One region of the Comamonas sp. 17RB genome, then DNA from elsewhere that is predicted to be linked to it. Evidence: riboswitches for the same ligand, from Rfam matches in the RefSeq annotation. Region 1 holds a riboswitch; each other region holds the start of a gene.
The links. A riboswitch is a leader RNA that binds a small molecule or an ion and turns the genes downstream of it on or off. The one in region 1 is predicted to bind cobalamin.
Positions count from the first base shown of each region.

Region 2: linked by a shared signal. The riboswitch ahead of QM470_RS10450 (TonB-dependent receptor domain-containing protein) and the one ahead of QM470_RS03130 (TonB-dependent receptor) in region 1 are both predicted to bind cobalamin.
Region 3: linked by a shared signal. The riboswitch ahead of cobW (cobalamin biosynthesis protein CobW) and the one ahead of QM470_RS03130 (TonB-dependent receptor) in region 1 are both predicted to bind cobalamin.

Region 1 covers NZ_JASHHY010000001.1:723,756-733,815, forward strand. The annotation lists gene QM470_RS03125 (ABC transporter substrate-binding protein) at 1-839, opposite strand, end outside; gene QM470_RS03130 (TonB-dependent receptor) at 947-3,163, opposite strand; cobalamin riboswitch at 3,367-3,621, opposite strand; gene zigA (zinc metallochaperone GTPase ZigA) at 3,763-4,953, opposite strand; gene QM470_RS03140 (Bug family tripartite tricarboxylate transporter substrate binding protein) at 5,333-6,307, opposite strand; gene QM470_RS03145 (mandelate racemase/muconate lactonizing enzyme family protein) at 6,343-7,467, opposite strand; gene QM470_RS03150 (LysR family transcriptional regulator) at 7,603-8,487, shown strand; gene QM470_RS03155 (LysR family transcriptional regulator) at 8,491-9,429, opposite strand; gene QM470_RS03160 (RidA family protein) at 9,533-9,904, shown strand; gene QM470_RS03165 (threo-3-hydroxy-L-aspartate ammonia-lyase) at 9,901-10,060, shown strand, end outside.
Region 2 covers NZ_JASHHY010000005.1:69,676-79,735, reverse strand. The annotation lists gene bluB (5,6-dimethylbenzimidazole synthase) at 1-240, opposite strand, end outside; gene cobO (cob(I)yrinic acid a,c-diamide adenosyltransferase) at 349-918, opposite strand; gene QM470_RS10480 (energy-coupling factor ABC transporter permease) at 1,021-1,698, opposite strand; gene QM470_RS10475 (ABC transporter ATP-binding protein) at 1,758-2,543, opposite strand; gene QM470_RS10470 (FecCD family ABC transporter permease) at 2,543-3,592, opposite strand; gene QM470_RS10465 (ABC transporter substrate-binding protein) at 3,592-4,572, opposite strand; gene cobU (bifunctional adenosylcobinamide kinase/adenosylcobinamide-phosphate guanylyltransferase) at 4,590-5,192, opposite strand; gene QM470_RS10455 (cobyrinic acid a,c-diamide synthase CobB) at 5,204-6,613, opposite strand; gene QM470_RS10450 (TonB-dependent receptor domain-containing protein) at 6,639-8,513, opposite strand; cobalamin riboswitch at 8,582-8,822, opposite strand; gene QM470_RS10445 (hypothetical protein) at 8,949-9,164, shown strand; gene QM470_RS10440 (cell division protein ZapA) at 9,161-9,637, shown strand; gene QM470_RS10435 (sensor domain-containing protein) at 9,938-10,060, opposite strand, start outside.
Region 3 covers NZ_JASHHY010000001.1:153,538-163,597, reverse strand. The annotation lists gene QM470_RS00700 (OprD family outer membrane porin) at 1-614, opposite strand, end outside; gene QM470_RS00695 (pseudoazurin) at 722-1,171, opposite strand; gene QM470_RS00690 (ABC transporter ATP-binding protein) at 1,183-2,010, opposite strand; gene QM470_RS00685 (FecCD family ABC transporter permease) at 2,007-3,092, opposite strand; gene QM470_RS00680 (ABC transporter substrate-binding protein) at 3,150-4,157, opposite strand; cobalamin riboswitch at 4,292-4,518, opposite strand; gene QM470_RS00675 (GNAT family N-acetyltransferase) at 4,579-5,124, shown strand; cobalamin riboswitch at 5,162-5,381, shown strand; gene cobW (cobalamin biosynthesis protein CobW) at 5,847-6,929, shown strand; gene cobN (cobaltochelatase subunit CobN) at 6,929-10,060, shown strand, end outside.

The DNA.
Region 1 (10,060 bases):
TGGCGCAGGGCCCGCATGTCGCGCCAGCCGGGCTGGTGCAGCAGATCGTCCAGCCCCGCCTGGTTGCCGGCGAACAGCAGCACATCCGGGTCGGCGGCCAGCACGGCTTCGGGCGACACCTGGGCCAGCACGCCCAGCGCCGGCAGTGCGTGCTGGCAGCCGGCGCGCACCATGGCTTCGCCGGTGTAGGTGCCCGGGCGGGCCAGCAGCAGCATGCCGTTGCCCGCGCGCCCGGTGACCATCAGCGCCCGCAGGTGCGGCCGGCCGGCCACGGTGGCATCCACGGCCTGCAGCCGCGCATGCAGGGCTTGGGCCAATGCAGCGCCGCGTTCGGGCTCGCCGCAGGCCTGGCTCACCAGGCGGATGTTGTCCAGCACCTCCTGCAGGGTGCGACTGAGCAAAACCATGATGGGCACTCCTATGCGTTCCATGGGCGCGACGAGCTGGGTGGCGGCCTGCCGCGCCGGGGTCACGATGACCAGATCCGGGCGCTGGGCCACCACGGCATCCACGGAAAATCCCAGCCGGCCGCCGACCTTGGGCAGGCCCAGCACCTCGGCCGGGTAGCGGGTGAAGTCCTCGACACCGACGATGCGGTCCACCAGCCCCAGGGCGGCGACCAGTTCGGTGTTGGACGAAAAAATGGTGACGATGCGCCGGGGCGGCCGAGGCAGCCAGACGGCGCGCCCCAGGGCATCCTTCAGGTGGATGCCCGAGGCCGCCTGCATGGCCTGCTCTGCTGCCCCCGCAGGGCCGGCCGGACCGGCCTGCACCGTGGGCACGGTAAGGCCGGGCAGCAGGGCGCCGCCCGCCGCCACCGCGCCCCAGCGGCGCAGCACGGCGCGCCGGGACAGTGCGCCCGGAAGCGCGTCAGGAACTGCACCCGAAAGTGCGTCCTGGGGTGCTTCCGGAAGGGGGCTGGCGGGCCTGTGCATGCAGCCTGGCCTCAGAAGTCGGCCTGCAGGCCGACCATCAGCTCGCGTCCGGGCATGGAGGTGCCGCAGCCGCCGTTCTGGAAGCGCGCATCCGCCAGGCAGGGCGAGCGGTCCTGGGCGATGAAGATGGGGCTGCGGTTCAGGTTGAAGACGTTGTTCACCGCCGCAAACAGCTTCACGCTGCGGTTCACCCGGTAGTCGCCGCGCAGGTTCCACACCGTGAAGGCGCCCTTGCGGTGGATGTAGGTGCTGCTGGGTTCGCCCTGCGGCACCAGCAGGTTCTCTTCGGTGTCGTACCACATCGGTCCACGCAGCAGCGCCGTGAGCTGCATGCTCCAGTCGCCGGCATTGCGGTCCATGCCCTGCGCGTAGCGCATGCCGGCCGAGGCCTGGAAGCGGTACATGCGCTGCACGCGGTCGGTGTTGGCGGTGGGCGCCGCGCCCTTGTCGCGCATGTCGAAGTGGTAGTAACCGCCCGCAAAGGCGCTGAGCGACTGGCCCGGCAGGCCCAGGGCCAGCACCTGCTTGAGGTCGACGTTGGTGGTCAGCTCCAGGCCGCGCGCCACGACTTCTGCGGCGTTGTTGGCATAGTCCGAGGTGTTGGTGCTGGGGCCCCGGGATACGGTGGTGATGCGGTTGGAGATGACGTTCTGGAATAGCGCTGCGTCCACCTTCCAGCCCGGCTGCGTGAAGGTGGCGCCCACTTCGATCTGGCGGCTGGTCTCGGGCTTCAGATTGGGGTTGCCGAAGGTGCGCCCGCCGCCCACGGCGGTGAAGTCGGCGGCCAGTTCGGTGGCAGTCGGCGCCCGGAAGCCGGTGGCGATGCCTGCGCGCAGGTTCCAGTCGTCGGTGGCCTTCCAGGTCGAACCCAGGGACCAGGTGTGGGTGTCGTACTTGCGCACATTGGACTGGGCAAACGCCAGGTTGGGCGTGGGGTCGAACCGGGTCTCGCCCCAGGTCTTGCGCAGGCCGCCGCGCAAGGTCAGCCGGTTGTCCAGCAGGGTGTGGGCGTCTTCCAGGTACAGCGCCTTGGTTTCTTCCGTCTGGTTGTTGTCGTACGGCGCCACCTGGCCGGCCGGGCCGCCGGGCATGGCCACGCGGAAGCGGTCCGAGCGCAGATGGCTGCGTTCCCAGTCCACGCCCACCAGCAGGTCGTTGGCGGCAGACAGGCGAAAGCGCGGCTGCAGGCGGATGCCGGTGGCGTCCAGCTTGCGGTCGTTGTAGTCGCGCGCCGTGCCCGGCACCGGGTTGGTGCCGCTCTTGATGACGGGGGACGCCCAGTTGAATTCGTCCTCGTCCACGAAGTGGTAGACCTGCGCCAGCCAGCTGACCGACTGATCGGCCAGCGCGCCGGTGTAGGTCAGGTCCAGCGAGCGGTTGTCGCGGTTGTCCTTGCTGTAGATGTTGGACCCGGATCCCCGGAAGCCCGCGTTGTAGATGCCGTCGGTGCGCGCCTGCAGCTCCACCCGGTTCAGGCTGTCGATCTGCAGCCCCAGGGCGGCCACCGCACCACGGCGCTTCCAGCCGGTGTTCTGCATGACGGTGCCGCCGTCACCGGACTTGTAGTCATCGCGGGCGCTGGTGTTCAGGCCCACATACCAGTCCAGCATGCCGCTGGTGCCTGCGGTCTGGGCCTGGGTGCTCCAGCCGCCCCAGGAACTGCCGGTCACCGTGACGCGGTTCAGCGGGCCGCTGGCGCCGGTGCGCAGGATGATGTTGATCACCCCGCCCATGTTCTGGCTGCCGTACACCACCGAGGCGGGGCCGCGCACGATTTCGATGCGGTCCACATCCGTCAGGCTGAGCTTGGACAGATTGGCCGTGCCGGCGCGGCGGCCATTGAGCAGCACCAGCACCTGGCCCTTGAAGTCGCGCCCCTGGCCGTCGGTGGCGGCGCCGCGCAGGTTCAGCGATGTCTGGGCCGCCGTCCATTCGCTGAGGAAACCCACCGCATGTTCGGCCAGCAGGTCGGTGACCGAGCGGGCCGACGAGCGTTCGATGTCCTGGCGGTCGATGACCTGGGTGGTGGCGGCAATGCGGGCACGGTCCTCGGGCCGGGCCGTGGCGGTGACGAAGACATCGCCCAGCGCGGCAGTCGGTGCCGATGTCGAAGTCGATGCGGAGGCAGCGGCCGTGGCGGCAGAAGCAGCAGAGGCCGCGGTGTGGTCGGCCACGCCCTGGGCGTGGGCACCCCACAGCGCGCAGCACAGCGCGGCGCCGGCGGTCACGGGCTTCAGGGCGGAAAGGGGAAAAGCGACAGGCCCGCAGAGGGGGCCTGGGGAAACACGGGAAGGGGTGCGCATGCGCGGCTCCAGATGGCCCTGCTCTCCCGCAAGGCCGATTCAAGAAAACATCCGCAGGCATGCATGCGCAGGCGGGACAGCTCGGCGCACGAACCCATCCAACCTGGACTGCGCGCTCACCCGCGGCGTCCAACAAAAGTGACAAGGCCGGTATCCGGGCTCGCGAAATGCCGATGTCCCGGGACATCCGTCCTGGAACTTTCGGCCCACTCCACGCCTTCCCACGCAGTGCGCAGTGGCTTCAGGTCTTACCTGGGTGCAGAGGGTGATTCGCTTACCGTTGCGGGGGCAGCGCAGGCATTGCACTCCATGGAGTGCACCTGCTTCCCGTTTAACTCCAGTGGCCGTCAGGCCAATGCAGCACCTCGTAACAAGCATTGAAATGTATCTCAATGCAGCGAGGAATTATCGTTCAGGACACATGTCCGCAACGGACACAACACGCCGGACACATCCGGAATGCATGCCCTGGCAGCTGATGGAGCGCAGCGCTGCATAAAGGCTGCAGCCGGGCATGCACCGCGTCAGTCCCAGGCCGGGAACGGGTCATGAAAGCCGGTCCAGGCCTTGGGGGCCAGGGCCATCTCGTGGTCGGTCAGCAGGCAGGCATCCAGCCGCTGGCGCAGCGCCGATTCGTCCATGCCGATGCCGATCAGCACCAGTTCCTGGCGGGCATCGCCCACGCGCTCGTCCCAGTGCTGGGTGATGGTGGCCAGCGACTCGGGCTCGCGCGGCCACTGTTCACGGGGCACGGCAGCCCACCAGCGCCCTGCCCGGCCATGGCGGCACACGGCGCCGGCCTGCGACCAGTTGCCCGCATAGAGGGGGCGGCTGGCCAGCCAGAAAAAACCTTTGGAGCGAATGACACCGGGCCATTCGGACCCCACCAGGGCGTGAAAGCGCCTGGGGTGGAACGGCCGGCGCGCGCGGTAGACAAAGCTGCCGATGCCGTATTCCTGGGTTTCCGGTGTGTGCTCGCCACGCAGCTCTTTCAGCCAGCCCGGGGCCTTGGCCGCCTCGTCGAAATTGAACAGCTTGGTGGACAGCACCGACGCCAGCAGCACCTTGCCGAAACTGGATTCCACGATGCATGCACGCGGGTTCAGGGTCTTCAGGATGGCGATGAGCCGCAGGCGCTCTGCCCCGGTGATGAGGTCGGTCTTGTTGAGCACCAGCACATCGCAGAACTCGACCTGTTCCACCAGCAGGTCCACCACCTTGCGCTCGTCCCCCTCGCCCATTGATTCCCCGCGCCCCTGCAGGCTGTCCCGGGATTCGTAGTCCTTGAGGAAGTTGAAGCCGTCCACCACGGTGACCATGGTGTCCAGCACCGCAATGTCCGACAGGCTGGCGCCCGCTTCGTCGGTGAAGGTAAAGGTCTCGGCCACCGGCAACGGCTCGGAGATGCCCGTGGATTCGATCACCAGGTAGTCAAAGCGCTTTTCCCGGGCCAGGCGGCGCACCTCCACCAGCAGGTCTTCGCGCAGGGTGCAGCAGATGCAGCCGTTGCTCATTTCGACCAGTTTTTCCTCGGTCCGGGACAGGTCGCTGCCGCCTTCGCGCACCAGCGCTGCGTCGATGTTGACCTCGGACATGTCGTTGACGATGACCGCGACGCGCAGGCCTTCGCGGTTGTGGAGGATGTGGTTGAGAAGCGTCGTCTTGCCTGCGCCCAGAAAGCCAGACAGGACGGTGACGGGAAGAAGCTTTGCCATCGCCGGTACCATGAACAAGATTTGATAATGATAACTCATTATCAAATACAAAGACAAAAACAGCAGCGAACACGTCACCCCGCCATGCTGTTGCCCAGCCCCTTGTTGGACAGCGCCCTCCGGGCCTGCATACACCCGGAAGGCGCTCGGCAGCCCAGTGCACCACCCGGCAGAAAGCAAAGCCCCCGCTGTGCGTACACAGCGGGGGCTTTTGGTATCAGTCGTTTCACGGGCTGCCGCGGCGTCGGCGGTACAAGCGACCGCTGTCTGCCATCTGCCACCGGCAGCCCGTACGGGGCTCCGCACATGCGGGGTGATCGGCACCTGATCGACTGCCTCCACCCGCAACGCCCTGGGCGGCGACTGCCCTGCCCTGGGTTCAGGCGTCCACCCGGATCCCGCGCGACTGGATGAGGTTGGCCCACTTGGCCCGCTCATCCCGCATGAATGCCTCAAAGCGCTGCGGCGTTCCGCCGCCGTCTTCGGCCCCGAACTCTTCCAGCTTGCTCACCACATCCGGCATGGCCAGGATGCGGTTGACGTCGGCATTGATGCGGGTCACCACCTCGACAGGCATCTTGGCCGGGCCAACCAGGCCGAACCAGATGCTGGCGTTGAAGCCAGGGTAGCCCTGTTCGGCCACGGTGGGCACATCCGGGAAGGCTTTCACGCGCTTGGTGCCGGTCTGTGCCAGCGCGCGCACCTTGCCGCCTTTGATGAAGGGCGACGCCGTGGTCATGCCTTCGAACGCATAGTCGATCTGCCCGCCCAGCAAGTCCGTCATCACATTCGATGCGCCCTTGTAGGGGATGTGCAGGGCCGACACCCCGGCCGTCTGCTCGAACAGTGCCAGCGCCAGGTGCTGGGCCGATCCCGTTCCGGAAGAGCCGAAGCTGATTTCGCCGGACTTCTTCTTCAAGGCCGCCAACAGTCCTTGCATGGAGGTGGACGACTTGGGGCTGGCCACCAGCACCTGCGGGGTCTGCCCCACCAGCGCAATCGCCGCAAAGTCCCGCTCGGGGGAAAAGCCGAGCTTGGGGTTGAGCGCGGGGGCAATGCCCAGGGCGTTGATGTGGCCCATCATCAGGGTGTTCCCGTCGGCCGGGGCCTTGGCCACTTCGGCCGCCGCAATCAGGCCGGCCGCGCCGGGCTTGTTTTCCACGATGACGGGGATGCCCCACAGCGTGTTCAGCTTGTTGGCGATGATGCGCGCCAGGATGTCGGTGCCGCCGCCGGCCGAGAAACCGACCAGGATTTTGACCGGCCCCGCCGGGGGCTTGCCTTGGGCAAAGCCGGGCTGGGCACAGAGTGCGCCGGCTGCGGCGACCGTGGACAGAAATTGTCTGCGTTGCATGGTATGTCTCCTTTTTTTATATGGGCCGAGGGGTCTTACGCCACCTTGCTCCAGCGGCCGAACTTCGCCACCTGTGCCTCGTCAAAGTTGAAGCCCAGGCCGGGCGTCTGGTGCAGAACGACACGGCCCTTTTCCTGCGACAGCTGGCGGTCCAGCAGGCGGCGGAAGTTCAGGACCTGGTCATCCCAGAAGAATTCGACGTAGCGCGCGTTCGGCGTGGCCGCCACCAGCGGTGCGTGCACGTCGTGGAACCAGTGCGGGCACATCTGGATGCCGTAGCCGGCGGCCATGGCGGCAATGCGCTTCCATTCGGTGATGCCGCCGCACACGGCCGCATCGGTCTGCAGGATGGAGGCGGCCCCCATGTCCAGCAGGTGCTTGTGGTACCAGCGGCCGTAGCCGATTTCCGCCGTGGCCACGGGAATGCGGGTGAGCTTGGCCAGGCGGGCATGGCTTTCCACGTCGTCGGGGCTGAACGGCTCTTCGATGAAATAGGGGTCGTACTGCTCCATGCGGCGCAGGTACTGCATGGCCTGCACGGTGTCGACCCAGCCGTTGTTGCAGTCCAGCATCAGTTCCACATCGGGGCCGATGGCTTCGCGGGCGGCCTTCACGCGCGACTCTTCGCCCTGGGGCGACCAGCGACCGGTCTTCATCTTGACGGCCTGGAAGCCCAGCTCGACATAGCTGGCCATTTCCTCGCCCAGGTGCCCGGCCGTCTTGCCTTCCACGTAGTAGCCGCCGCTGGCGTAGGCGGCCACGGTGTCCAGCTCCACCGCGCCGAGGTATTTGTGCAGCGGCAGCTGGGCGGTGCGCGCGTTGAGGTCCCACAGGGCGATGTCCAGGGCGCTGAGCGCACGCATCACCGTGCCCATGCGGCCTTGCAGCAGGGCTTCCTGGTACATGTCCTTCCATAGGCCTTCGACAGCCAGCGAGTCGCGGCCCAGCAGCACCGGGGCCAGCAGCTGTTCGACCGCCACGCGAAAGATTTCGCCCGCCGCGTTGCCGACGTAGCAGAAGCCTATGCCTTCGACCCCGTCGGTGCTGCGGATCTTGACCAGGCCGTAGTGGCGGTCCACCACGGTGCGGTTCGACAGGTAGGTGACTTTGTCCAGCGGCACGCGCGCGACGCAGACTTCGATGGATTGGATGGTGGGCATGCGGGCTCCTGAGGTGAGGTACGAAAAAAGGAATGACCGAGAGGAATGACCAAAAGGAATGGCCGCACTGTGCGCCGCATGGGCTCCACAAAAAAGATGGTGTTTGGTGGTTCAGATCACGCAAAATACGTTTTTATGGATTCGCGTTTTCTACAGAGCTTCATTGCCGTTGTGGACTGCGGCTCGATTGCCGATGCCTCGCGCCGGCTGGACCTGCCCCCCACCACCGTTGCGCAGCAGATGCGTGCGCTGGAGGCCGATGTCGGCAGCGCACTGCTGACGCGGGTGGGCCGTACCGTGCGCCCCACCGTGGTGGGCGCGCGCATCGTGGACCAGGCCCGGGAGGTGCTGAAATCGGTGGAAAACCTGCGCTCCGTGGCCTCGGCCACCGAACTGCCAGCGGGCCCGCTGCGCCTGGGGGCCACGCCCACGGCGCTGATGGGGCTGGTTCCGCCGCTGCTGCGCCGCTGGATGCGTGCCCACCCTGCCATCCAGGTCTATATCGAGCCCGGGACTTCGTCGCTGCTGCTGGACCAGGTGCTCGCCGGCAACCTGGACGCGGCCATCCTGGTGCACCCCACGTTCGCCATGCCCAAGACCTGCGAGTGGCGGCTGCTGCGCAATGAGGCGCTGGTGCTGCTGACGCCCCAGGACATGCCGGTGCAGGACCCGCTGCTCACGGCCGCACGCGAGCCCTTCATCCAGTACGACCGCAAGGTGGTGGCCGGCCGCATGGCCGACGAGTACCTGCGCAGCCACCACATCAAGCCCAAGGTGCGGTTTGAGCTGGACGGGATTGAGCACATCGCCCAGCTGGTGGCGGAAGGGTTTGGCGTGTCCATCCTGCCGGACTGGCCGGTCATCGGCCCTGCCGATCCACGCATCCGCCGCTGGCCGCTGCCGGCCCCCTGCCCCTCGCGCGAAGTGGGCATGGTGTGGCAGCGGTCTTCCATCCGCTCGCCCCTGGCTGCCGCCCTGTTCGAGCTGGTCGGCCCGCCGCCGTCCCGCAGGCCGGGCTGAGCGTCAGCGCCCGGAGCGCTTGGGCGCCGCCGGGCGGCGCGGCCCGGGCCAGGGGCGCGGCGATGCCGCACGCGGGATGCCGGCGGCCGCTTCCAGGCAGCCGATCAGGCAGTCCACCGCGGCGTCTGCACTGGCGGCCTTGCGCGACAGCAGGCCGATCTCCCGGTAGAAGGTGTCATCACCCAGAGAGATCAGCCGGACACCGCTCAGGTACGGCATATAGGCTTCGGTCACCGGGAACAGGGACACGCCCGCATCCGCCGCCACCAGAGACGCCATCGCCGGGATCTCGTCCATCTCTATCGACTCCCGCACCACCAGGTTGCGGCTCTTGAGAAAGCGGTCCACCTGCCTGCCGCCAAACGTGGAACGGTCCAGCCGCAGAAAGGGCAGGGACTGCAGCAGTGAACGCCAGTCCGCCCCCTTCACCGATTGGGCCACCGCCAGGCGGAAGGGTTCCCGCACCAGCGGGTACCAGCGCATGTCCGGCATCAGGCCGAACGGCGGGCGAATCATCACCGCCAGGTCCATGGCGGCCAGGTCGATCTGGTTGAGCAGGTACAGCGACGGTCCCGGGACCACACGCACCGGCTGGTGGGGGTGGATCTGGCGAAAGTCGACTAGCGCCCGGGCCACCAGGCTGGGCTGCAGCGACGACAGCGCCCCGAGCTGCAGCACCACGTCCGAAGCGTCGCTGTCGGCCGGGTCGCCAAGCCGGGAAAACCGCGCAATGAGTTCCTCGGCCTGATCGACCACGCGCAGCCCCGCCGCGTTCAGGGTGGCCGACCTGCCCGTGCGGTCGAACAGCGCCAGCCCCAGCGCTTCTTCCAGGCGTTTGATCTGGCTGCTGACCGCAGACTGGGTCAGACCGATCTTCCCGCCCGCGGCGGCGAACGTGCCGCAGCGCGCGACTGCGACCAGGGTTTTGAGTTCGGTGAGCATCGATTTTCGTGGAGCTAAGCCCCAATTTTTATCGATTTTCTTAATTGACTGCGCTGCATAGACTTTGCTTCAACCGTTCTTCTTTGCAACGAAAGGCACAACCATGGGCAACGACGCACTCCCCGTACAAGGCGGGCATTACAGCCGCAGCAAGGTGGCCGCAGGCCTGCTGTTTACCGCAGGCCTGGTCCCGCGGGACAGCGAACGCCAGTTGATCGGTCACACCGTGGAAGACCAGACACGCGCCGTGCTGGCGCAGTTGCAGACCATCCTGACCGACGCGGGCTGCAGCCTGTCGAACCTGGTGCGTGTTCAGGTTTACCTGGCGGACCTGGGCGACTTTGCGCGCTTCAACGCCACCTACGCGGCGGTGATGGGCGACGCCAAACCCGTGCGCACCACCACAGGCTGCGCCTTGAATGGCGTGCTGGTGGAGATTGACGCGATTGCCGACCTTAGCGGGGTGGCAGCATGAGCGCCGCAGCCCCCCATTTTGATGACGTGCGCAGCGCTGCCCAGCGCCTGCAGGGCATCGCCCACCGCACGCCGGTGCTGACGTCGACCTACCTGAACCAGGAGGTCGGCGCGGAGCTCTTTTTCAAGTGCGAGAACCTGCAGCGCATGGGTGCCT
Region 2 (10,060 bases), on a different contig from region 1:
ATGGATGCCCTGGCGCAGCGCCGGGCTGCGCACGCGCAGAAAGCGCCACGGCTGCATGAAGCCCACGCTGGGCGCATGGTGCGCGGCACGCAGCAGGCGCAGCAGCACGTCTTCGGCCACCGTGCCGCCGGCAAAGTGGCGCATGTCCCGGCGCTCATAGATGGCGCGGTAGACGGCGGCACGCTCGGCCTCGGTGAACGGAGTGGCCGCAATGGTGGGGGTGGTGGGTGCGTCAGACATAGGGGGATTGTGGGCCTTTGGCGCAGGGACTTCCAGCGGCAGCGGTGCATGACCCGGGCAGCACGAAAAATGCTGCACTGCGGCCGTGCGCTGCGCCGCTGGCGGCGTTCAGTCCTCGATGCCGCGCTGTGCCGGCACGCCCGCCTGGAAGGCGTGCTTGATCAGCTTCATCTCGGTCACGGTGTCGGCGAGGTCGATGATTTCCTGGGGGCAGCGGCGGCCGGTCAGGCAGACATGCACGTCCTTGGGGCGGTTGCGCAGGGTCTCCAGCACATCTTCCAGCGGCAACCAGCCGTAGATCAGCGGGTAGGTGATTTCGTCCAGCACCACGAGGAAGAACTCGCCCGAGAGGATGTCGGCCTTGGCCTTTTCCCAGCCATCGCGCGCCAGCTGGCCCGATTGCTCCAGGTCCTTGCTCTTCCAGCTGAAGCCGTCTCCCAGGCCCACCACGGGCAGGTCCACGCGGTCGGCCAGGCGGTGTTCGCCAAAGCGGGCGGTCGGCACCTTCATGAACTGGTAGACCTTGACGGCCTTGCCGCGGCCGGTGGCGCGGAAGGCCAGGCCGAAGGCGGCCGTGCTTTTGCCCTTGCCGTCACCGGTGTTGACGATGACCAGGCCGCGGCGTTCGCCCTCGGGCTTTTCGTAAGGCTTTTCGGAAGGAGGTGTTTCGATTTGCATAAGGCGAGAGTGGACCTTCAAGGTCCGGGAGATTCCAAAAAAAGGGGGCCACCGCGGTGGCCCACGAGCAGGCAGCCGGCACCAGCGGGCCGGTCAGCCGAGTCAGGCAGCCTGGTACATGCGGCGCTCCACCAGGGCGCTGCCCTGCAAGCGCTGCCAGGCCTTGGCGATGGCCAGCACGCCCAGGTCGATCAGGGGCTCCAGCAGCACCACCGTCATATAGGCGCCGCCAAAGCGGCCGATGTCCGCCAGATTGGCGGCGCCGGCGCCCTGGCCATAGATGGCCCAGAAGCCCACCCACAGCACGATGCCGCCCTGGTAGGCCACCGACAGCTTGAAGGTCTGGGCGTAACTCAGATCCACATAGGCCATGTCGGCGGGGATCACCCGGCGCGCCAGCGCGGCCGTGGCGAACAGCGGCACCAGCAAGGTGGTCACGTTCATGCCGTACTGCGGCAGATCCTGGGGCGCAAAGAACAGGCTCTGCACCAGCAGGCCGGCGGCCAGCCCGATCGCCGCCGGTGCGACGCCGAAGATCAGCAGCAAGGTGGTGCCCAGAATCAGGTGCACCTCCGACACGCCCACGGGGTGGTGCGGAAACACCTCGAAGAAGGCGAACACCAGCGCAGCGGCCACGGCCGAGCGCAGCAGCAGCGCCGACGGGCCGTTGTGCCGCAGCATGTCCCATGCCAGTTTGGCGGTGTAGGCCAGCGCGGCCGTGCCCGTGACGTAACTCAGCAGTATCTTGCTTCCATCCACCAGTCCCGGTTCGATATGCATGGCAGGTCTCCTTCCAAGGGGCATTGCGGGCAATGCAGGTTAAAAAATCGGTGCGTCCATCAGCGCGGCAGCGCCATCCACAGGTCTTCCACCTGGCAGATGCGGATGCGGTGGTCGAACACGGCTTCCAGTGCCGCGTGGGTCTCGGGGGCCTGGCAGGCGCCGTGGTGCACCACCTGCCCTGCCTCCATCACCACCATTTCATCGGCCAGCAAGGCAAACGACAGCTCGTGCAGCACGCTGACCACCGTGGTGCCCTGCGCCACCAGGGCGCGCACGGCGTGCATCCAGTCGGTCTGGTGCGGCGGGTCCAGATTGGCCAGCGGCTCATCCATCAGCAGCACGCTGGCCTGCACGGCCATGGCCCGGGCCAGCAGCACCCGCTGGCGCTCGCCGCCCGAGAGTTCGGCCACCGGACGGTGGCGCCATTCCCAGGCCTGGGTCTGGCGCAGGCAGCGCTCCACGATCGCGTGGTCCGCGCTGTTGGGCGCGGCCAGCCAGGACTGGTGCGGCAGGCGGCCCAGCAGGGCCACGTCCAGCACGGTCAGGTCTTCGGTGACCACCTCGCCCTGGCCCAGCCAGGCCAGGGTCTGGGCGCGCTGCCGGCGCGGCCAGCTGTGCAGCGGCCGGCCCTGCAGCGCCACCTGGCCCTGCAGGCTGTGCGCGGGCCACAGGCCGCTGAGCACCTTCAGCAGGCTGGACTTGCCGGCGCCGTTGGGGCCGACGATGCTGGTCCAGCGCCCCTGGGTGAAGTCCACGGACAGGTCCCGCAGAATGGGTTGGGCGTGCACGCTGGCGTGGATCCGGTGCGCACTGAGGGCCAGGTTCGGCGACTGGAACGGCATCACATTGCCCCCCCTGCCCGCGTGCTGCGGTGCATGCGCCACAGCAGATAGCTGCCGCCCAGGGCCGCGGTGAGCACGCCCACGGGCAGCTCCTGCGGCGCCACCAGCCAGCGCGCCAGGATGTCGGCCGCCAGCAGCAGCACGCCCCCCATGGCGGCGGCCAGCAAGGTGCTGCGGCCATGGCCCACGCGCACCAGGCTGCGCACCAGGTGCGGGGCCGCCAGGCCCACAAAGGCAATCAGACCGGTCTGGGCCACCGAGGTCCCGGTGGCCAGGGCCAGCACGGCGACCAGGCCATAGCGCAGCTGCGCCAGCGGCAGGCCCAGGCTGGCGGCCGTGGCCTCGCCCAGGGTCAACCCATCCAGCACGCGGGCGCAGGCCCAGGTGGCCAGGCCGCACACCAGCAGCACCGCGGCCATCAGCACACAGCCCTCCCAGCCCACAAAGGCGGAGGTCCCCAGGGTGAAGGCCTGCATGGCCTGCAGGATGTCGGGGTGGCGCAGCTCCAGCAGATCGCGCACGGCGCCCAGCACCACGCCCACGATCACGCCGGCCAGCAGCAGGCGCAGCGTGTTCTGCACATTGCGCGCCAGCACCACGGTCAGCGCCACGGCGCAGGCGGCGCCGACAAAGGCCATGCCGGTCATGCCCAGGCGGTACAGCAGGTTCAGGCTGGTCACCGACGAGCCCATCAGCACCAGACCCACGGCGCTGCCCAGCGAAGCACCGGAGGCGCTGCCCAACAGGTAGGGGTCGGCCAGCGGATTGCGGAACAGCCCTTGCGCCACCGCGCCGGCCAGGCCCAGCAATGCGCCGGCCAGCCACGCCCCCAGGGAGCGCGGCAGGCGGATGTCCACCACGATCTGCCACGACACGGGGTCGTCCCGCATGCGCAGCACGCTTTCCCAGCCGGTGCTGCCCACGCTGGCGCCCCCCATCAGCAGGACGACGGTCAGCGCCAGCAGCACCAGGGCCAGCACGGTGCTGCGGCGCTGGCCCGGGGCATGGGCGTGCCGGTGCGCGGAAGAAGACGGCAGAGGCTGCACCATCAGCGGTTCACCCCCGAGGGCGGCGCTTTGGGCGCCTTGTCGATCAGGCAGCGCACAATCAGCTGCGCCGCTTCGGCCATGCGCGGGCCGGGGCGCACGATGACATTGGATTCCTGTTCGCTGAACGTGCACACCTGGTTGCCGCGCACGGCCTTGAGGCTGTTCCAGCCGGGGTAGCTGGTGGCCACCTGCATGCTGCGGTTGCCCAGCATGATCACATCGGGCTGGGCGCGCAGCAGGAATTCGGGGCTCAGGCGCGGGAACGGCCCCAGATCGGCCGGCACGACATTGCGCACGCCCAGCTGGGTCAGCGTTTCACCGATGAAGGACTGGGGTCCTGCCGCATACGGGCCGCGGCTCACCTCAAAGTACACACGCACCTGCTTGGCGCTGTCCGGCATCTGCCGGGCGATATCGGCCACGCCGGTCTGCAGTTCGCGCCAGACCCGGTCGGCCCCCTGGGCCTGGGGCACGCCCAGCAGCCGGCCGAGCTTGTCCAGCACCTTGTGCACGCCGGCCTGCGATTTCACTTCCAGCGCGGCGACCTTGATGCCCAGCGACTCCAGACGCTCTGCCACCTTGGAAGCATTGGACAGCAGCACCAGGTCGGGCTTGAGGGCGACAATGGATTCCACGCTGGGGTCCAGCCCGCCGCCCACCACGGGCAGCTTCTGCACCGCGGCCGGCCAGTCCGAGTAGCGGTCCACGCCCACCAGCCGGTCGCACAGGCCCAGCGCGCAGGTGCTTTCGGTCAGCGAGGGCAGCAGGCTGACGATGCGCTGCGGCGGCTTGGCCAGCTGCACGGTCTTGCCCCGGTCGTCGGTGATGGGCTGTGGCGCCAGGCGCGCACTTTCCGCCAGCGGCGGCGGCACGGCGGCGGCCTGCACGGGCATGGACGGCAGCGCCGCCCACAGGACCAGGCAGGCGATGGCCGCAGCACGGTGACGCAGCCCCTGGGCCACAGTACGCGGCAGTGCCATGGAAGAAGCCATCCCGGTCATTTCAGCTGCAGCGGCAAACCCGCTGCCATCAAGGTCACACGGCTGCATGCGGCGGCCACGTCCTGGTTCAACACCCCGAGCGCATCGACAAAGGCGCGCACCTCGCGCCCCATGGGGATCACGCCCAGACCGATTTCGTTGCCCACCAGCACCACCGGGCCGGGGCAGTGCACCAGCACCTGCAGCAACCGGCTGCGCTGTGCGCCCCAGTCCGGCGATGGCTCCGCGGACGTGGAGAACGTGGAGGAAGCGGCGGCCTCCATCGGCATCATCCAGTTGGTCAGCCACATGGTCAGGCAGTCCACCACCACCAGCGTTTGGGGGTTGCTGTGGGCCTGCAGGGCCTGGGCCAGCTGCAGCGGCGCTTCCACCGTCTGCATGCCCGGCACGCGCGCAGCCCGGTCCACCTGGTGGCGGGCAATGCGGGCGCGCATCTCGTCGTCCCAGGCCTGGCCGGTGGCCAGGTAGGTGGCGCTGCGCCCGGGGGCGGCATCCAGCCAGTCACGCGCAGCCTGTTCTGCACGGCGGGTCTTGCCGCTTTTCTGGCCGCCCAGGATGAGTTCCTGCCAGGCCACGGGGGAAGAAAGGGAATCGCTCATGGTGGCGTGGATTATGAAAGCTCTGCCGGCCCGCCCCAGCACACCGGCTCGGCCCCCAGCAAGGCGGCCACCGCACGCGGGTGCGAAGGGAACCAGGCGTGGAAGTAGCTGGCGTGCACGCTGCCCTGGCGGTAGACCGCCTCGCCCTTGCCGGGCTCCACCGGCTGGCGTGCACGGCTGGTACGCCCGACCTCCGGCGCACTGCAGTCAAAGCGCGAGTAGTGGAAGGTGTGGCCGCGCAGCACGCTGCCTTGCAGCTGGCATTGCTGCATGCCCAGACCGGCGAGCCGGGTCTGCATCTGCGCCGTGCCCGGCAGGATGTCCCACAGCGGCTGGGACTGGCCTTGCGCATCGGTGATCTGCTGGCCCAGGGCCAGCATGCCGCCGCACTCGGCCCACACCGCCTTGCCCGCCGCCACGTGGGCACGCAAATCGGCCTGTAGCCCGGTGTTGGCCGCCAGCTTGCCGGCATGCAGTTCCGGATAGCCGCCGGGCAGCCACAGGGCATCGCAGGGCGGCAGGCCTTCGCCAGCCAGGGGCGAGAAAAATGCCAGATTGGCCCCTATGGCCTGCAGGCAGTCCAGGTTGGCCGGGTAGATGAAGCTGAAGGCCGCATCGCTGGCCACGGCCACCGTGCGCCCCTGCAGCCAGGGCTGCAGCGCCTGCTGTCCGGCCGGCGGTTGGGCCGCTGCTGCTGCGGGGAATTCCACGCTCCAGCGCTGCCAGGCGGCCCAGTCCATCTGGCCCAGCGGGGTGTCGGCCAGCTGGTCGGCGGCGGCGTTCAGCCGTGCCATGGCATCGGGCAGCTCGTGCGCGGCCACCAGGCCCAGGTGGCGCTCCGGCAGCAGCTGTGCATCCCTGCCCTGGCCGATGCGCGCCAGCGCGCCCAGCCACAGATCGGGTTCACGCAGGCTGGTCTGCAGCATCTGCGCATGCATGCCGGTGGCCACGCGGTTGGCCAGCACCCCGGCCCACGGCACCTCCGGCTGGTACTGCCGCATGCCCAGCACCAGGGCGCCAAACGAGCCGGCCATCGCGCCCGCATCCACCACCAGCAGCACGGGCACGCCCAGTTGCTGGGCCAGATCGGCGGCAGTCGGGCTGCCGTCAAACAGGCCCATCACCCCTTCGATCAGGATGACATCGGCCTCACCGGCGGCGGCATGCAGGCGGGCCCGGACCTCGTCCATGCCCACCATCCAGCCGTCCAGGTTGTGCACCGGTGCACCGCTGGCCAGTTGGTGCCAGTAGGGGTCCAGAAAATCCGGGCCGCACTTGAACACGCGCACCGTGCGCCCCTGGCGGGTGTGCCAGCGCGCCAGCGCGGCGGTCACGGTGGTCTTGCCCTGGCCCGATGCCGGGGCCGCCACCAACACGGCCACGCAGCGGCGCGCAGCTTGGGCGGAAGTATCAGTCAACATGCATGCTTTCCGGCGGCCCCGGCGGTCAACGGGGCAGCCATTTCAGGCCCACCCAGAAGGTGCGGCCCGGCGTGGCGTAATCCTGGGCCAAGGTATAGGCCCGGTCCATCAGGTTGTCGATGCGTGCGGTCAGGGTCAGGTCCCTGGCCACCTGCGTGGAGGCCGACAGGTTGAACAGGGTGTAGCCACCCAGGCTCATGACCTGCTCGTCCTTGGCGTTGTAGCGGCGGCTGGCCGCCTGCATTTCCCCGCCCAGTGTCCACCCGTGCACGGCGGCATCCACCCCCAGGGTGGCAAAGCGGCGCGAGCGGCGCTCCAGCAGCTTGCCGGTGGCCTCGTTCGTGGGGTTCTGGAAATCCACGGAGCCATACCACTTGAGCCGGCCGGTGCGGTAGGCACCGGTCAGGGTGATGCCCTGCAGCTGCGCACGCTCCACGTTCACATAGCAGGACGTCTTGCCGCAGCTGCCCAGGCCTTTTTCATAGGACACCAGGTTCTGCAGCTTGTTGCGGTACAGCGTCACCCCCAGGTGGTTGCCCTGGTCGGCCCAGCGCAGACCGATTTCCTTGTTCAGGCTTTCTTCGGGTGCCAGGGCCGGATCGCCATAGTCCGAAAAGCGCTGGTACAGGCTGGGCACGCGAAAGCCGGTCGAGGTGGAGGCGGTGGCGCGCAACTGGGGCGCAAATGCCCAGGCGTAGCCGATGCCGCCGGTGTTCTTGCGGCCGAAGTCGCTGTCCTCGTCGCTGCGGGCATTCAGCTGCACGCTGTGGGTACCGAACTTGGCGCCGTAGCCGATGGCCACGCCGGTCTGGTCGCGGTCCCTGTGGCTGGTATTTTTCAGGCCGGTGTTTTCCAGCGTGTCTTCGCGCCGCTCCAGCGCCAGGCTCAAGGTGCCCGGGCCCAGCAGCCACTCGTTCTGCAGCAGCATGGTGCGCAGCCGGGTTTCGGCTTCGTAGGTGCTGGTGCCCGAGGTCTCGTAGCGGTTGGTGGATTCGCTGACGGACAGGCGCGTGCGAAAGCGCTCCGTCCACTGGGCGGTCCAGCTCAGGCCATAGGCATCCAGCGCGCGCAGGCCGCGGTCGTCCTTGACCGATTTGCTGGCGTCATACCCGGCATTGGTGCGGCTGGTCAGGGCCGTCAGCTCCAGGCGCTGGTCGGCGTTCAGTTGCAGCCCCACGCGGGCGTTGGCCGATTTGCGTGTGTAGCCATCGCGGTCTTCGTTGTGCACACCGCGGTTCTTGGAGTCGAAGCCATGGCTTTCGGCATAGGACAGGCCCAGCGCGTAATCCACCATGCCCTGGGCGCCGCTGATGCCAGCCTCGGCCTTGCGGCTGCCGTACTCGCCGGCCCCCAGGCCCACAAAGGGCTGCACGCCGGCGGTTCCGCGCTTGGTGAACACCTGCACCACGCCCGCCAGCGCGTCCGAGCCATAGACCGCACCTGCCGGGCCGCGCAGCACTTCGATGCGCTCGATCAGGTCCACCGGCAGGGATTCCCACTGCGCACCGCCGGAGCCGTTCTGCACATCGACACGGATGCCGTCGATATAGACCGCCGTGTGCTGCTTGCTGGCGCCGCGCAGGTAGAGACCGGTTTCGGTGCCGGGGCCGCCGTTGCGGGTGATCTGCACGCCGGGCAGCTTGGCCATCACGTCTTCCAGCGACCGGCCGGCCTGCTGGTCCAGCTGGTCGCGGTCGATGACCGTCATGTCCGCAATCACGTCCGACAGGCGCTGCTCGCTGCGCGTGGCGGACACCACGGTCTCCTCCAGCGTGGCGCGTGCAGAGGGGCTCTCCTGGGCCTGGGCAGCGGCCGCCACCGCGCACAACATGGCTGCCGACACGGCAGACCACGGCAAGGCGGGCGCCACGGCACCGGCCTTCAAAACATTCGAAAACATGAGAAAAAAACACCTAGTCGCCCGTACCAGCCTCCCCGCCAGTGATGGGCAAAACCATGCCCGCTCGAGCGGGCACACCAGTGTTGGCCGGTATCCGGGCTGGTCCTCCACACCATCGCCTTCCCAGACGCTTGTTCAAGGCATCCAGTGGCGGTATCAGATGGCGGGGGTGCATGGCATGCACCAGGGACTCACCGTTGCGGGGGCAGCGCAGGCTGGGCGGGTTCTGAAAAAAACGAGGCCGTCCTGCTTCCCGTTGAACTGCTGCGCGTGAACCGCGCTGCGAGCACCAACAGCCGCGATTTTAGTTTCAGTCGTGCCGTTCGTAGAAAAACTGCTGTGCACCGGTGTTTTCCAGCGTCATATGCAGGCTGATTCGGCCTTATTTCACCTGCTTACATTTAGGCACGCCTACAATTGCTACCCTCTATGTCCATGACCTCGCAGCCTTCCATGATCGAGCCGCTGGCAGAGCGTGTTGATCGCCTGCTGCTGCGCCACGCCGAGCTTCAGCGCACCAATGCCCTGCTGGCCGAGCAGGTGGCCGCGCTCACACAGGAGCGCGATTCCCTGCGCTCGCGCCTGCAGGCGGCACGTGCACGGGTGGACGCACTGATTGAGCGCCTGCCCGCCAACCAAGAGGCACCATGAGCCAGATCGAAGCGCGCATCCTCCAGCAAGACTATGTGTTGACCTGCCCCGAGGGCCAGGAAGACATGCTGCTGGCCGCCGTGCAGCGGGTGGATGCGGACATGGAACGCATCCGCAACACCGGCAAGGTGCGCGCCCGCGAACGCGTGGGGGTGCTGGCCGCCGTCAATCTGGCGTTCGAGAGTGCATCGCTGTACACCCGCGTGCAGGAACTGGAGCAAGAGCTGGAGCTGACGCTGGAAAACGGCTTGGCACCCGCGGCCCCTGCAGCCGACGCACTGCCCGCTGCTCCGCTGGAAGACACACCGCGGGACGACACCCTGCAGCAAGCGCAGCAGGCACAGGAAGAAGCCCAGGTACTGGCCGCGCAGCTGCATGAGCTGCTGGTGCTGCGCGAGCACGAGCTGCAGCAGGCTCAGGCGCTGATCGAACGCCTGGAAGCGGCGCTGGAAGTCGACAGCAAGCTGCTGTAGAGGCCTTGCGGCAGCGCCGAAAAGCTGCTGCCGCGCAAATCCCCCTTTTCTCCATCCGGTCCACCACAAGCCGCCGGGCACGCGCTAAAATAAAGGCGTCTGCAAATCTGCCGTGCTTTATATTGCCTTGAACCAATGCTCCCTGAGCACGGGCTTGGTACATTGCCAGGCAAGCGTGATCGTCTCGCGTTAGACGAACCCAACGTCTGGTTGCCCTCGCCCACCTGAACCCCCGGTTCAGGATGACGGCGCGGTGGTTTTTGCAGACACCCCCCACCCTCATCCCGGCGGCCAAGGCCGCTACACCGGCCGGTCTTCTCCCGGCACTCCGCCCCCCAGACTTCCTGCTTCCAGGCCTGCCGCCTGGGCGCGCAGCATGGCCTGGAAGGTAGCCGCCTCGACCCCCGGGGCACACAGAAATCC
Region 3 (10,060 bases), 570 kb from region 1:
GCCAGCAGCTGGCCGCCATTGCTGCGGGCATTGCGGTCGGCCCAGCGGGTGAAACGCCCGGCTTGCAGCGTGACGTTGGCAATGTCGCTGCTGGTGATCTGCCAGCCGCGGTTGGTTTCGGGCAGCAGGCGGGTGTCGGAGGAGCTGAAGATGGGGTTCTTGGTGCGCATTTCCCCCAGCTTCAGTTCGGTGGAGGACACGCGCAGCTTCAGGGCGCCGCCGGCACGGCCAAAGCGGTCGGGGATGTCCTGCCCGTCCTTGGCCACATAGCGCGGCGTGGCGCGTGCACTGTCGGCTTCGGTGCCCAGGTTGATGGCGCCATAGGCATGGGCGTCCAGCCCCACGCCGACCAGGCCGCGCGTGTAGCCGGACTGGTAGTTCAGCATCAGCCCGTAAGCCGCTTCCTGGGCCTGGGTCTGGCCGCGCACGCCGCTGGCTGCGCGGAAGCTGCTGCCCTTCTGGTAGTCCAGCTGCTCGAACAGCATGCGGTTGAGCAGGGTCAGGCTGCTGCCTTCGGTGAAACCGGTGGCGTCATCCTGGGCGCCGGCACAGGCGGCGCCGGTGGTGCAGAGCAGGGCCAGGCTGAGAAGGTGGGGGGCGGTAGGTCGGCGCATGGAGGGGCGGGGTGGATGGAAATTGTGGCCGGCGCAGCGTGCGCAGGGGATAGCGGAGGGCGTGGGTGGTGTGCCTGCTGTGCGGCTACAAGCAGCCGCCAGGGCGTTTATCGGGTGGCGGCGGCGCGCGAGGCAATGCCTTCGAAGCGTTGGCGGGCTTGTTCCGGCACATCTTCCGGCACCACCAGCTGGGAGAGTGGGGTGTCGCCCACCCGCACCAGCATGACCATGCCCATGGCGTAGTGGGGCTGGCACTTGATGCCGTAGAGACCCGGCTGGGTCAGGGTGATGGCAATCTCTTCATTGACCTTGCCGCGAAAGGCGGTGGCGCCCGCTGGTGCCATGCCGGCGATGGAGACCGCATCATGGCCGTTGCTGGTCGCCAGGAACTTGATGGTGTCGCCGGGGGCGGCCTGGATGAATTCGGGCTCATAGACCATGGCGCCGTGCGGGCCGCGGTTGAGCATCTTGACTTCAAAGGTTTCGGCGCTGGCTCCGCTGGCGGCACAGCAGCACAGCCACAGGGCGGCCAGGCGGGAAGCAAGGGAGACGGTCATGGGCAAGGCTTTCAGGGCAAGGTGGTGGTCAAGGGCCGCAGGCGCAGCACGCGGCTGCCGTCGAGGGGGTCGGTCAGGCTGTGGGCCTGCACCTGGAAGACGGTCTGCAGCAGTTCCGGCGTGAGCACTTCGTCGGGCGTGCCCAGGTGCACGAGCCGGCCCTGGTGCATCACCGCCAGCCGGTCGCAGGCCAGGGCCTGGTTCAGGTCATGCAGTGCGATCACCTTGGTGATGGGAAGGTGCTGCACCAGTTGCATCAGCGACAGCTGCTGGTGCACGTCGAGGTGGTTGGTGGGCTCGTCCAGCAGCAGCACTTCGGGTTGCTGCGCAAGGGCCCGGGCAATGTGTGCACGCTGGCGCTCGCCGCCCGACAGGGTGTGCCAGGTGCGCTGCGCCTTGTCCTGCAGGCCGACGGCGTGCAGGGCCTGGTGCACGATGTCCCGGTCCCGTGTGGAGAGCGGCTGCAGGGCCGACAGCCAGGGGGTGCGCCCCAGCTCCACCGCGTCCCAGACGGTGATGGCATCCTGTGTGTGTGCGCTTTGCGCTACCAGGGCCAGCTGGCGGGCAATGCTGCGGCGTGGCATGCGGTGCAGTGCCTGGTCCCCCAGCAGCACGTCGCCGGTTTGCGGGCGCAGCACGCCGGACAGCAGGCGCAGCAGGCTGGACTTGCCCGAGCCGTTGGGTCCGATCAGGCCCAGCATTTCTCCGCTGTGCACCTGCAGCGAGACGTTCTGCACGATGGGCGTGCCCTGTACCTGCCAGCCGAGCTGGCGTGCCTGCAGTGCCACCGCAGGCCGTGTGGAGGGCGTGGATGCCGTGGGCATGGAGGGGGTCTTCATGCCCGGCGCCCCTGGGCCTTGAGCAGGATGAGCGCAAACACGGGGGCGCCCACCAGGGCAGTGATGACGCCGATGGGCAGGACCTGGCCGGCGATCAGCGTGCGCGAGACGACATCGGCCGCAATCAGGAACACGGCGCCAATCAGTGCGCTGGCGGGAATCAGCCGCCGGTGGCGGACGCCGACCAGCAGCCGCGCGGCATGCGGGATCACCAGCCCGACAAAGCCGATGGCGCCGACGATGGAGACCATCACCGCCGTCATCAGCGCGGCCGCCAGCAGCAGGGTCAGTTGCACCCGGCGCACCGGAATGCCCAGTGCGGCGGCGGATTCGCTGCCGAAGGTGAAGGCGTCCAGCGAGCGGGCATGCAGCAGGCACAGCAGGGTGCCGATGCCGGCGACCGTGGCGGTCAGCAGCGTGTCCGGCCAGCGCACGCCGCTGAGGCTGCCCAGCAGCCAGAACATGATGCCGCGCGCCTGTTCGGCGCTGCCGGACTTGGTGATGACCAGCGAGGTCAGGGCGTTGAAAAGCTGTGATCCGGCAATGCCGGCCAGCACGATCTGTCCGCTGTTGCGCAAGCCGCCATTGCCGGCGGCGTGGGCCAGCAGGGCGACCAGGGCAAAGGCGCACACCGCGCCGAAGAAGGCGCCGGTGGTCATGGAGATGGCGCCTGCGCCCAGGCCGGCCACGGTGACCAGCACCGCCCCGGTGGAGGCGCCTGCCGAGATGCCCAGCAGATACGGCTCTGCCAGCGCATTGCGCAGCAGCGACTGCAGGATCACGCCGGAGATGGCCAGGCCCGCGCCGCAGCTGGCGGCCACCAGTGCCCGCGGCAGCCGGTAGTTCCAGACGATGCCCTGGGTGATGGGGTCGACGGCGGACAGCGGCTGGCCCAGCAGCTGGTGGGCCAGCACCTGAAAGACGGTGTGCGCGGAGATGTCGGTCTCGCCGATGGCGATGCCCAGCACGACCGCGATCAGCAGCAGGGCGGCGGCCGCGGCCACCACCCAGGCCGTGCGCAGCAGCCGGCCGCCAGCGGTGCCGGCTGCGTCTGCGCGAGGGAGTGCAGTCTCTGCTTGCATGGAAATAGGGGGCTGCCGTGCAGGGCGGCACGGCAGGGGGCTTTCTTCTTGCTGTTCTTACTTGGCTGCGCCTTGCAGGCGGAGCACGGCCTCGGCAATCTGTTCCATGCCGTCGACCTGGCGGATCGAGCCTTGCAGGGCATCCGCATCGACGATGACGATGCGCTGGTGCTTGACGGCATCCATGTGCTGGGTGACCGGGTCCTTCTTCAGGAATTCCAGCTTCTTCTGGTAGTCATCGGCAGGGAAGCGGCGGCGGTCCATGCGGGCAATGATCAGAATCGAGGGGTTGGCCTTGGCAATGGTTTCCCAGCCCACGGTGGGCCATTCTTCGGTGGAGCTGACGACGTTGCGCAGGCCCATGGACTGCATCATGTAACCGGCCACACCGTTCTTGCCGGCCATATAGGGGTCGGCCGCCAGATCGGCGCTGGAGAACCACAGCGCCGCCGACAGGTCTTGCAGCTTGGAGGCCTTGACCTTGGCGATGGCCTGGGCCTGGCGTGTGCCGAGGTCCTTGACCAGGCTGTCGCCGCGCGCCTGCACGTCAAAGATCTGGGCCAGCTGGTGAATGCTCTTGTACAGGGACTTCACGTCGTAGCCGGCCGTGCGTGTGCCGTCCGACCCCACCAGGTTGTTCTTGCCTTCGCAGTCGGTGGGCATGGCGTAGGTGGCAATGCGCAGGTCGTGGAATTGCTCGCGGGTGCCGACCACGCCGTCCTTGCCGACCATCCATTCGAACTGGGACACGACCAGCGCCGGGCGCTTGCCGATCACCGACTCGAAGCTGGGAATGTTGTCGGACAGGCGTGGAGCCTTGTCGTTGACGGCCTTGAACTGCGGCAGCACCGGGTTGAACCACAGCGCCGTGCCGGCCACCTTGTCGCCCAGGCCCAGCGCATACAGCATCTCGGTGCCGCCCTGGCCGATGGTGACGGCCGAAGCAGGGGCCTTGTCGAAAGTGACGGTGTGGCCGCAGTTCTGCACCTGCAAGGGATAGTCCGTGGCGTGGGCGGTGAAGGTGGTGGCCAGCAGGGCGGTGCAGGCAAGGCTTCGGATCAGCATCAGGCTCGTCTTTCCAGGTTGGGCAGGGACCACTGGAAGACAAGGCACAACCCACGCTGTGCGTGCGGGCCGCAGCGGCGCCGGAACGACAGAGTCACGAGAAATGGCTCACTTCCCGGACACCCCGCCGGCAATGAATGGTTGGTGCTTTGGCAGGTCTCCTGACTGGCAGATCAGCGCCTCGCGACCACCTTCCCAAACTGGCGTTCAGTGGTGTGTCGGTCGCGGGCTCATTGCCTACAGTTGCGGGGGCAGTTCCATTTGGCAGGCAGCGCCAGGGGCGCGGTCTGCACTGGATTCCCTCATGCGGCCAGCGTACGCCGGTGCATGTCCTTGCGGAACCAAAGTTCGGGTAATGTAGCTGATTTTGTAGCGGCAGCCCCCCACGGCAGCCTGTGCGCATGGCGGTTTCGAGTCTGGCATGACCCTGTCTTTGTCCCTGTCCCATCTGATTTCCATTCAGCCGGTCGAGCGCCTGCAGGAGGTGGACGGTTTTCTGCGCGATGCACGCGTGCAGATGTTCGGTGCGCGCGTGTCTGCCCAGGACACGGCGGCGGACCTGCTGCATTTCGAGCAGGTGTACGGGGGGGGCGGCGGGCGGATGTGGGCGGCCCACGATGCGCAGCGGGGTGTGGTGGGCAGCATTGCCTACCGCCCGTACGACGGCCGGTTTGCGCAGCTGGATTTCGGGCCGCTGGCCGTGGTGGAAGTGGTGCGCCTGTTTGTGGCGCCGGTGTGGCGGCGACAGGGGCTGGCACAGGCCTTGTGGGCCACGCTGCAGGCCCACGCCCGGGCCCACGGGGTGGAGGTGCTGTACCTGCACACCCACCCGTTCTTGCCGGGGGCGCTGGAGTTCTGGCAAGGCAACGGGTTTGCGGTGCTGCAGCGCGAGGCCGACCCGGTCTGGCAGACCATCCACATGCAGTGCCTGTTGCCGCCTGCGCTGCCCACCGCAGCGTGCACTTAGCTGTCCCCGTTGCGCGAAGGGTGTGCTGCCGCTCCTATAATTTGCGCTTTGAACAGGAGCTCTGCATGGCGCATGCCCATGCCGGGTGAAACGGGAAGTCCGGTGACCTTCGCCTTCGGGTGGGAAGCATTCCGGCGCAGCCCCCGCTGCTGTAAGCCTGACCGCCACACGTTGATGCCACTGGGTACGCTACCTGGGAAGGCCGTGTGTGCGGTATGACGGCGAGCCAGAATACCGACCTGTTCGATTGCAGTGGTATGCCACGGGGTGTGGGCTGTTTGCTGACTGGCCCTTTCCACCGCTTTGGCGGTGCGACCCGGGTCTGTCGCACGCATCGCTTCCCCACCGCATGCTTTTTGTTGCGTGGCGGCTCGGGGAGAGCATGGTTCAACCGTTCACACATCGGCATGCCCGGCGCATGCCTGTCCCAACATCCGTGCAGGGCGCGGGCATGGCTGCGCGCTGCACTGCGGATGTCTCCATGGCGCGGCCTGCCGGGCAGGACCGGCGCATGCACCCCCTGACCTGCGGCGCGCAGCGGCTGTTCGGCCGTGTCCGTGGCCGTAACTGTGGGCGTCATGGCGGCCAGGCGGCCGTGGGCCCTGCCGCTGCACAGCCCTTACATCGCCCACGCCGCGCACACTGCGCCGGCACCCCCTTCACTGGCAGCGGGCACTGAGGCCGCAGCTTTCTTTTTCTTCGGAGCACAGGAGTTTCTGACCATGAGTACGCACCACAAGATCCCCGCCACCATCGTTACCGGCTTTCTGGGCAGCGGCAAGACCACGCTGCTGCGCCACATTCTGCAGAACGCCAATGGCCGGCGCATTGCGGTGATCGTCAACGAGTTCGGCGAACTGGGGATCGACGGCGAGATCCTGCGTGGCTGCGGCATCGGCTGTGAAGACGAAACCAATCCGCAAAGCGGTCAGCTCTACGAGCTGGCCAACGGCTGCATGTGCTGCACCGTGCAGGAAGAGTTCTACCCGGTCATGCGCCAGCTGATTGCGCGGCGCGACGATATCGACCACATCCTGATCGAAACCAGTGGCCTGGCCCTGCCCAAGCCCCTGGTGCAGGCATTCAACTGGCCCGAAATCAAGAACGCCTGCACGGTGGACGCCGTGATCACGGTGGTGGATGTGCCGGCGACGGCCGCCGGCCAGTTTGCGGCCAACCCGGCGGCCGTGGATGCCCAGCGCAAGCAGGATCCGAATCTGGACCATGAGTCCCCGCTGCACGAGCTGTTTGAAGACCAGCTGATTTCCGCTGACCTGGTGGTGCTGAGCAAGCTGGACCTGGCCAGCGCGCAGGACCGCGCCAAGGTGGAGGCCATCGTGCGCGAAGAGGTGCCGGCCCAGGTGAAGATCGTGGCGGCCGAGCATGGCCAGATCGACCTGGGGGTGGTGCTGGGCCTGTCCAGCGCTTCGGAAGAGAGCATCCATGAGCGGGTGGGCCACCATGAGCATGGCGAAGGCGAGGAACACCACCACGACGCGCACGACCACGATGCCTTCGATTCCGTGGTGATCGAGCTGCCCGAGGTGGACCGGGATGCCCTGCTGGCGTGCCTGGCCGACATCGTGGCCGAGAACACGGTCTACCGCGTCAAGGGCTTTGCGTCCCTGGAAGGCAAGCCCATGCGCCTGGTGGTGCATGGCGTGGGCAAGCGCTTTGACAGCTATTTCGACCGCCGCTGGCGTGATGACGAGGCACGCAAGACGCATCTGGTCTTCATCGGCCACGATCTGGAAGAGGACCGCATCCGCGCCGCGTTGAACGGTCTGACCGCCGGAGCGCTCTGATGCATTTGCTTGCCGTCCAGCCCGGGGGCTTTGTCGATGACGAAGCCTTTGTCTCCAGCCTGGGCCAGTCGCCGGCCGATGTGGTGGTGCTCAGTGCAGCCGACACCACGCTGGCCTTGCTGGCCGAGGCCTATGGCCAGCTGCAGGCCAGCGCCGCGCAGCAGGGCCTGGAGCCGGGCAGGGACGGCGAGCGTTTGCCGACGGTGCGGCTGGCCAATCTGATGCATCTGCGCCAGCCGGCCTCGGTGGACCTGTACGTCGATGAGGTGCTGCAGCATGCCCGGGTGATTGTGGTCGACCACCTGGGTGGCGAGAGCTACTGGCCCTATGGCACGGAGCGCATCCGCGAGGTGTGCCGCCAGAACGGCATTGTGCTGGTGATGTTTTCCGGGGATACGACGGAAGACCTGAACCTGCTGCAAAAGAGCACGGCCTCCGTGGAGCAATGCCGTAGCATCTGGCGCTATCTGCGCGAAGGCGGGGTGGCCAATGCCCGCGAGATGTTCCGCTATCTGTGGCACAGCTTTCTGCAAGGGCCGCAGCCGGCGCTGGCGCCGCGCCCACTGCCGTCTGCTGCGGTCTACCACCCCGCGCACGATGCGGCGACGGCCGCACACTGGCTGGAGCCCGGGCCTTGGCAGTGGCAGGCCGGCGCGCCCGTGGTCATGGTGGTGTTCTACCGTGCCCACCTGCAGTCGGGCAATACGCAGGTGTTCCACCAGCTGTGCCAGCAGCTGCTGGCGCAGGGCATGAACCCCTTGCCGCTGGCGCTGCTGTCGCTCAAGGATGCGACCAGCCTGGCCTTGCTGCACCAGCTGTGCGGTGCGCACCAGGTGTCGCTGATTCTGAACACCACGTCGTTTGCGCAGTCGTCGCTGGAAACGCCGGGCGACCATGCGCTGGCGGGCGATATTCCGGTGCTGCAGGTCATCATGTCCGGCAGCAACCAGCAAAGCTGGCTGGACGATGCACATGGGCTGCAGCCGCGGGACATTGCCATGCATGTGGCCATGCCCGAGGTGGACGGGCGCATCATCACGCGGGCCATCAGTTTCAAGGGGCTGTCGCATCGCAGCGAGCTGACGCAGTCGGATGTGGTGCAGTACCAGGCCCATGCCGAGCGGCTGGATTTTGTGGTGGCGCTGGCGCAGCGCTGGTGCCGTTTGCGCCACAAAGCCAATCCGGACAAGCGGCTGGCCCTAATTCTGGCCAACTACCCGACGCAGGAAGGCCGCCTGGGCAATGGCGTGGGGCTGGATACGCCGGCTTCCGTCATCCATATCCTGCAGGCGCTGCAGCAGCAGGGCTATGTGCTGGACCAGATTCCCGCCGATGGCGATACCCTGATGCAGCAGCTGCAGCAAGGCATCACCAACGATCCCGATTCCTGGGGTGTGCGGCCGGCGCAGCAGAGCCTGGATCTGGCCGGCTACCAGGCTTTCTTTGCCAGCCTGCCGGCGGAGAACCAGCAGGCCGTGGTGCAGCGCTGGGGTCCGCCCGCGTCCGACCCCATGCTGCGCCAGGGGCGCTTCATGGTGGCGGGCCTGCGCTGCGGCCAGGTGTTTGTGGGCATACAGCCGGCGCGCGGCTACCAGCTGGACCCCATGGCCAGCTACCACGACCCCGATCTGGTGCCGCCGCATTACTACCTAGCCTTCTACCACTGGCTGCGCAGCGCCTGGCAGGCGGATGCCATGGTGCACGTGGGCAAGCACGGCAACCTGGAATGGCTGCCGGGCAAGAGCGTGGCGCTGTCGCAGACCTGCTGGCCGGACCTGGCGTTCGGGCCCATGCCCCACCTGTACCCCTTCATCGTGAACGACCCGGGGGAGGGGGCGCAGGCCAAGCGCCGTGCGCAGGCGGTGATCGTGGACCACCTGATGCCGCCGTTGACGCGGGCCGAAAGCTATGGCCCCACGCGCGACCTGGAGCGCATGGTGGACGAGTACTACGAGGCGGTGACGCTGGACCGCCGGCGCGCCGCGCTGCTGCGCCAGCAGATTCTGGCCCACATCGTGCAGCACGATCTGCACCAGGACCTGGGGGTGGCGGCGCCCCGTACCGAGGCGGACGAGCAGCAGCTGCTGAACAAGACCGATGCCTATCTGTGCGAGCTCAAGGAAAGCCAGATCCGCGACGGGCTGCATGTCTTCGGCCAGTCCCCGCAGGGGCGCCTGGAGCGGGACACCCTGCTGGCACTGGCCCGCCACCCGGTGGGCAACGGCCAGGGGGCGAACAACAGCCTGATCCGCGCCTTGGCGCACGATCTGCTGCCGGGCACTGCCTTCGATCCGCTGGATGCCGCCTGGGAGCAGCCCTGGACCGGGCCGCGCCCGCAGCTGCTGCAGGCGGTGGATGGCCAGGCCTGGCGCCATGCGGGCGATACCCGCGAACGGCTGGAGCTGCTGGCGCTGCAATGGCTGGAGCAGCCCGGGCTTGCCAGCGCGGATCTGGACGCGGGCTGGGAGCAGACCCGGCTGGTGCTGCAGCGGGTGCAGCACGATCTGCGTGCCCGCTTGCAGGCCTGTGGCCCGCAGGAGATTCTGCAGCTGTGCCGGGGGCTGGAAGGCCGCTTTGTGCCCGCCGGCCCCAGCGGGGCGCCTTCGCGCGGCCGCCCGGACGTGCTGCCCACGGGGCGCAATTTCTTCTCCGTCGATACGCGCGCCGTGCCGACGCCCACCAGCTGGACCCTGGGGCTCAAGTCCGCCCAGCTGCTGGTGGAGCGCTATACCCAGGAGCATGGCGACTACCCGCGCGCACTGGGCCTGTCGGTGTGGGGCACGGCGACCATGCGCACGGGAGGCGACGATATCGCCCAGGCCTTTGCCTTGCTGGGCGTGCGGCCCAAGTGGGCGGATGGCAGCTGGCGGGTCAGCGACTTCGAGGTGCTGCCCATGAGCGTGCTGGGCCGCCCGCGCGTGGATGTGACCCTGCGGGTTTCGGGCTTTTTCCGGGATGCCTTCACCAATGTGATCCGCCTGTTTGATGCGGCGGTGCAGAAAGTGGCCAGCCTGGAAGACGAGGATGCTTGGACCAACCCCATCCGTGCGCGCGTGCTGCAGGAGGTGGCCGAGCTGCAGGCCCAGGGCCTGAGCGAGGAGGTGGCCCGCCACCAGGCGGGGCTGCGCGTG